Regions from separate parts of the Intestinimonas butyriciproducens genome, predicted to be linked through region 1. Evidence: predicted binding sites of a transcription regulator. Region 1 holds the regulator's gene; the other holds the start of a gene.
What was found. The regulator HrcA, encoded in region 1, represses chaperone genes, less so after heat shock. The targets are predictions, from matches to a motif close to TGTTAGCACTCNNNNNNNNNGAGTGCTAACA.
Positions count from the first base shown of each region.

Region 2: SRB521_RS13260 (co-chaperone GroES) is a predicted target of HrcA. The motif match lies at 1,379-1,409, and genes of this name have one in related genera.

Region 1 is NZ_CP011524.1:2,789,972-2,793,382, reverse strand. Features, by position in the region: gene dnaK (molecular chaperone DnaK) at 1-296, opposite strand, end outside; gene grpE (nucleotide exchange factor GrpE) at 384-944, opposite strand; gene hrcA (heat-inducible transcriptional repressor HrcA) at 956-2,014, opposite strand; gene SRB521_RS13745 (GNAT family N-acetyltransferase) at 2,223-2,714, shown strand; gene SRB521_RS13740 (D-alanyl-D-alanine carboxypeptidase family protein) at 2,934-3,411, shown strand, end outside.
Region 2 is NZ_CP011524.1:2,685,354-2,688,764, forward strand. Features, by position in the region: gene SRB521_RS13250 (WG repeat-containing protein) at 1-292, shown strand, start outside; gene SRB521_RS13255 (diacylglycerol/lipid kinase family protein) at 345-1,268, shown strand; gene SRB521_RS13260 (co-chaperone GroES) at 1,455-1,739, shown strand; gene groL (chaperonin GroEL) at 1,789-3,411, shown strand, end outside.

The sequences.
Region 1 (3,411 bases):
AGCTTCTGCAGGATCATGGCGGAAATCTCCTGGGGTGTGTAGGCCTTGCCGTCGATGTTTACCTTGTGGTTGGTGCCCATCTCGCGCTTGATGGACATAATAGTGCGGTCGGGGTTGGTGATGGCCTGGCGCTTTGCCACTTGGCCCACCATCCGCTCGCCGTCCTTGGAGAAGGCCACCACGGACGGGGTGGTACGGTTGCCCTCTGCATTGGCGATGACAACGGGCTCGCCGCCCTCCATAACAGCCACGCAGGAGTTGGTCGTACCCAGGTCGATACCGATAATCTTAGACATAATAAATTCCTCCAATAATAAAGAAATTGGCTTTACAAATTCAACTGAAACGGCGTCTTCCGCCTGTTCCGGGGGACCCTGGCGTCTCTAGTTGGCCACCTTTACCATAGCGAACCGGATGACCTTTTCCCCCAGCCGGAAGCCGGCCTGAAAGACCTCCACGACGGTGTTCTCTTCGGCGCTCTCGTCCTCCACATGCATCACGGCGTTGTGAAGCGAGGGGTCAAAGGGCTGCCCCAGGGCGGGAATCTCTTCGATGCCCAGCCGGGTCATGATCTCCTTCAACCCGGTCATGGTCATCTCCACACCCTTGGCGTAGGCCTCGTCACAGGTCTCCTGCTTGAGGGCACGCTCCAGGTTGTCATAGACGGGAAGGAAAGCGGATACCGCGTCGGTTTTGGCGTCGGCATAGGCGGATTCCTTCTCCTTCTGTGACCGCTTCCGGAAGTTATCATATTCAGCGGCCAGACGCAGATATTTGCTCTCTTTTTCCGCCAGCTCGTTTTTCAAGGCTTCCAGCTCCTCCACCAGGGGATCGGGGGCAGTCTCAGCCTCCGGCGTACAGTCAGGCTCCGCTGAGGGCTGGGCCTGTGCGTGTTCTGCGGGAGACTCTTGGATGGGGTCCTTTTTCTGATCCTTTTTACTCAAGGTGTTTCCTCCTATTTTTCCTTGGCGCCGTCGTCCGCCGGAGGGAGCTCGCCCGTTCCGAAGAGGCGGGTGAGGCCGGAGGCGAAATACGCAAGGCGCGCGGTGATCTTGGCGTAGTCCATTCGGGTGGGGCCCACCACGCCGATGACCCCTCGCATACCGTCGCCGATCTCGTAGCTTGCCACCACCACGCTGGTGTCTTTCAGGGCGTCTACTACGTTTTCGGGACCGATGAGGATCTCCATGGGACCGACCTGAGGCATGGGGAAGCGGCCTGCGTCCTGATCCTCGCTGAGGTAGCTCATGAGGGGGGCGGCCCGGTCCAGACTCTGGTACTCGGGGTGGGAGAGCAGACTGGCGATGCCCGCCGTATGGACGGTGCGCTGCTCCAGGCTCTCCAGCACGTCGATGGCGAAGGACACCACCAAGGAGATGAGCCCATAGGCCTCACCGGCCGCGTGGGAGGCTACCCGCATCAGCTCAGGGGTGATCTCATCCAGCGTGAGACCGGTAAAGGTAGTGTTCAAAAGGGTGTTCAAAAGCTGAAGCTGTGCCTCCGAGAGATCGGCGGGCAGCCTGACCAGCCGGTTGCGCACCACATTGGTATCGGTCATCACCACGATGATGAAGGAGTCGCTGGCGACCATCAGAAGGTCAAAGCGCTGGATGGTGACCTTGCTGGCCCGGTCGGCCAGGGCAAAGGCGGGATACCGGGTGAGCTGGGAGACCACCCGCCCGGCCTGGTCGATGACCTGGTCCAGCTCCCGCATCTTCAGGTGAAGCGCCTGGTTGAGCCGCTTGGTCTCCTGGACCGACAGGCGGTAGTCGTCCATCAGCTCGTTGACATAGATGCGGTAGCCCTTGGGGGAGGGAATCCGCCCCGCGGAGGTATGGGGCTGCTCCAGCAGGCCCAGCTCCTCCAGGTCCGCCATCTCGTTGCGGACAGTGGCCGAGGAGACGTTCAGGCCGGGCGTGGAGGCCACAGCCTTGGAGCCCACAGGCTCCGCCGTCTCGATATAGTTTTCGATGATGGCGCGGAGGATTTTTTTCTTCCGGTCGCTCAGGTCCATACCGCGCTCACCTTCTTTTCCAATCTCAGTATGTTTAAAATCTTAGCACTCGACATCTCTGAGTGCTAATGTAAATCTACCACTACCCGGAAAAAAAGTCAATAGCAAAGGATGTAAATTAAATGTGAACGAAAAATCCCGGATTTATGCTTGCAAAAGCGGGATTTGATTGCCAGCGGAATTGCCAAAAGGGGGGGAGTGTGGTAAGATGGGTAAAACGGCGAAAGTGGGGGAGCATATGTCAGAGGAATTTGTCATTATCGACTACGAGGACCAATATAAGCCGGAGCTGTTGGCGATCTCTCTGCCCTGGCTGGAGGAAAACGACATTCTGGAGCCGGCAGACCTGGAACAGTTGGAGCATCCGGAACGGGTGCTGGCAGGCGGCGGGCGCATCTTTCTGGCCCGGGCGGGGGAAGAGATCGTGGGAATGATGATGCTGGAGCTCTTCCGGGACGGCGTGGCGGAGCCCTTCAAATTTGGGGTGAAGGCTCCCTGGCGCAACCGTGGGATCGGCAAAGCTCTGATGCGTGCAACCATCGACGCGGCCCGGGAACTGGGGGTACATACCCTGGTCCTCACCTCCCACCACAGTCTGAAAGCGGCCCTCCATGTATATGAAAGCTTCGGTTTCCGCTACGAGGCCCATGACAACGTGGCCTTTGCGCTCTCCGATATCATGATGAAGATGGAGCTCTAGGGCGTATCGGAAAAGGGGAGAGCGCCCGACCGGCGCGGGGCTCCCTTGCGATCGGCCGGGCCCCTGGACCGCCTCTCCGATGCGCCCCCGCCTGCTCTGCCCTGGGACGGCGTCGCAATTGCGGGGCGGTGTCTGAAATAAAATTTCTTCCAGTATAGAAGGCTCGCTTCCTCCACATCCTTTTCGTAGTAACTTCGATGATGGAGGAGAAGACCAACTATGAAACGAATTCTCGCGGCATTTCTATGCGCCTGTCTGCTGGTCCTGCCCGCCGCCGCCGTTACCGGCGCTCCGGAGACCGAGGCAGGGTCCGCCGTCCTGATGGAGAAGGAGACGGGCACCGTCCTCTATGAGGACCACGCCCACGACAAGCTGGAGCCCGCCAGCGTGACTAAGGTGATGACACTGCTGCTGGTGATGGAGGCCATCGACTCGGGGCGGCTCAAGCTGGACGATATGGTTACCGTCTCTGCCCGCGCCGCCTCCATGGGAGGGTCACAGGTCTACCTCAAAGAGGGGGAGCAAATGACGGTGGACGACATGCTCAAGGCAGTCGCCGTGGTGTCGGGCAACGATGCCGCCGTGGCTCTGGCCGAACACCTGGCCGGCAGTGAGTCCGCCTTTGTGGAGAGGATGAATCAGCGGGCCCGCGAGTTGGGGATGGAGGATACCAATTTCCTCAACTGTACGGGCCTTC
Region 2 (3,411 bases), 100 kb from region 1:
CCGCAGCATACCCGAGCGCAACAGCCTGGCGCAGGTTAAGGCATCCGTTCCCGATGTAAAGGCCGGGGATTACGCCGCCGACGCCATTTTCAGCCTGTATGCCAAAGGGATCCTCTCCGGCACCGACGCCGGCCTCACCTTCCGGCCCGCCGACAGCCTCACCCGCGCTGAGGCCGCCGCCATCGTCTCTCGTATGGCCCGTGCCGAGCAGCGCATCACCTTGTGGCCCTCCGCCTATCGCAGCGCCGCGGCCGACACCGCGCCGGAGTCCGCCCCGGCGGTGACAGCGTAACTCTTCCATACATATTTCACGCTCCATTTCCAACATGAAAGGAAGACAAGCCATGAAGCATCTCTTCCTCGTCAACCCCGCCGCTGGGAAGAGGGGCAGCACGGAGGCGCTGCTCCGCCGGGTGGAGGAGACCTTTTCCCCGCTGGGCCTGGAGCACGAGGTGGTCCTCACCTCTTCCGCAGGAGACGCGGAACGGCTCGCCCGGCGGGCGGCCTGTTCCGGCGGCCCGGTGCGCATCTACGCCTGCGGCGGGGACGGGACCCTCAACGAAGTGGTCAATGGCGCGGCTGGCTACCCCAACGCGGCCATCACCAATGTGCCGAAGGGGACCGGCAATGACTTTCTGAGGATTTTCGGTGCCAATTACGCCGCCCGTTTCTCCGATCTGGCCGCCCTGTCCAGGGGACCCCAGGCCGCCTTTGATCTGATGGACTGCAACGGTAAGCTGGGCATCGGCGTGATCTGTGCCGGCGTGGACGCCCGGGTGGCCGCCGACGTCCACCGCTATAAGCGCCTCCCGCTGGTCACGGGCCCCGGTGCCTACCTCCTCTCCCTGGGGGTTAACGTCCTCCTCACCGACATCGCCCGCCCCACCGTGGTCCAGGCTGGCCTGGACCGCCTGGAGGAGGAGACCTCTATCATCTGCATCTGCAACGGCCGCTATTATGGCGGCGGATTCATGCCTGTGGGGGACGCGCAGCCCGACGACGGCGTGCTGGATATGGTCGTGGTACCCCGGGTGAGCCGCTTTACCTTTTTCCGGCTGGTGGGAGCATATGCCAAGGGCCGTTATCGCAGCTACCCCGAGGTCATCCGCCACTTCCACGGTCCCGCCTTCTCTTTTTCCTCCCCCGAAGAGCTGGTGGCGGTGATAGACGGCGAAGTGATGCGCGCCAAGTCCTTTACTGTCCGGATCTCAGAGCGCAAGGTTGCCTTTTTCTACCCAGGCGATTTGGATTACCGTGGCGAAAACTAGCACTCTCCCGTTCCGTTTGTGAACAAAAGATGAATTTTTAAAAAATCAACCCCTGTTTTTAAAAAATAGGGGTTGATTTTTTTGGCAAGTCGAGGTATTATCATACTCGAAGTTAGCACTCATATAATTCGAGTGCTAACCCCTTAAATTTGCTAAACACAAAACACATATAAGGAGGAACCTCAAATGAAGCTCAAACCCCTTGCAGATCGAGTCATCATCAAGATGGTGGAGGCCGAGGAGACCACCAAGAGCGGTATCATCCTGACCGGCGCCGCCAAGGAGAAGCCGGAAGTGGCCGAAGTCATCGAAGTGGGCCCCGGCGGAATGGTGGACGGCAAGGAAGTCAAGATGGTGGTCAAGAAGGGCCAGAAGGTCATCACCAGTAAATACGCCGGCACCGAGGTCAAGGTGGACGGCGAGGAGTACACCATCGTGCGCCAGAGCGACATCCTGGCCGTTGTCGAGTAAGTTTTCGTTTTGATCCCAGCATCATATTACAATTTGGAGGTAATACGCTATGTCCAAGCAGATTCTCTACGGCGAGGACGCCCGCCGCGCCCTGGAGCGCGGCGTCAACACCCTGGCCGATACCGTTAAGATCACCCTGGGCCCCAAGGGCCGCAACGTCGTGCTCGACAAGAAGTTCGGCACCCCCCTCATCACCAACGACGGCGTGACCATCGCCAAGGAGATCGAGCTGCCCGATCCCTTTGAGAACATGGGCGCCCAGATCGTCAAGGAAGTCTCCACCAAGACCAACGACGTGGCCGGCGACGGCACCACCACCGCCACCCTGCTGGCCCAGGCCATTATCCGCGAGGGCCTGAAGAATCTGGCCGCCGGCGCCAACCCCATGATCATGAAGAAGGGGATTGCCAGCGCCACCGCCGCCGCCGTGGCCGCCATCAAGGAGAACTCCAAGCCCGTCAACGGCACCGAGGACATCGCCCGTGTGGGCGCCGTCTCTTCCGGCGATGAGACCATCGGCAAGCTGATTGCCGAGGCCATGGAAAAGGTCTCCGCCGACGGCGTCATCACCGTTGAGGAGTCCAAGACCGCCGAGACCTACAGCGAGGTCGTCGAGGGCATGCAGTTCGACCGCGGCTATATCGCCCCCTATATGGTCACCGACACCGAGAAGATGGAGGCCGTTCTGGATGACGCCGCCATCCTCATCACCGACAAGAAGATCTCCAACATCCAGGAGCTGCTGCCCATCCTGGAGCAGGTGGTCCAGTCCGGCAAGAAGCTGCTGATCGTGGCGGAGGATGTGGAGGGCGACGCCCTGAGCACCCTGATCGTCAACAAGCTGCGCGGTACCCTGAACGTCTGCTGCGTGAAGGCGCCCGGCTTCGGCGACCGCCGCAAGGAGATGCTCCAGGATATGGCCATCCTCACCGGCGGCACCGTCATTTCCTCCGACCTGGGCTATGAGCTCAAGGAGGCCACTGCCGATATGCTGGGCCATGCCCGCCAGGTCAAGGTGACCAAGGACAACACCATCATCGTGGACGGCTCCGGCGAGAGCAAGGCCATTAAGGACCGCGTCGCCCAGATCCGCAGCCAGATCGAAGTCACCACTTCCGATTATGACCGCGAGAAGCTCCAGGAGCGTCTGGCCAAGCTGGCTGGCGGCGTGGCCATCATCCGTGTGGGCGCCGCCACCGAGTCCGAGATGAAGGAGAAGAAGCTCCGCATCGAGGACGCCCTGAACGCCACCCGCGCCGCCGTGGAAGAGGGTATCGTGGCCGGAGGCGGTACCGCCTATGTCAACGCCATTCCCGCTGTGGAGAAGCTGCTCAAGGCCGCCGAGGGCGACGAGAAGACCGGCGTGGCCATCGTTGCCAAGGCCTTGACCGAGCCCATGCGCCAAATCTCCGCCAACGCCGGCATTGACGGCTCTGTGGTGCTGGAGAAGGTCAAGAACAGCAAGAAGGTGGGCTACGGCTTCAACGCCCTGAGCGAGACCTATGTGGATATGATTTCCGCCGGTATCGTGGACCCCACCAAGGTGACCCGCTCCGCGCTGGAGAACGCCGCCTCCGTGGCCGGCGTGCTGCTGACCACCGAGTCCCTGGTCACCGATAAGCCCGAGCCCCCTGCGCCTGCCGCTCCCGCTGCTCCCGACATGGGCGGCATG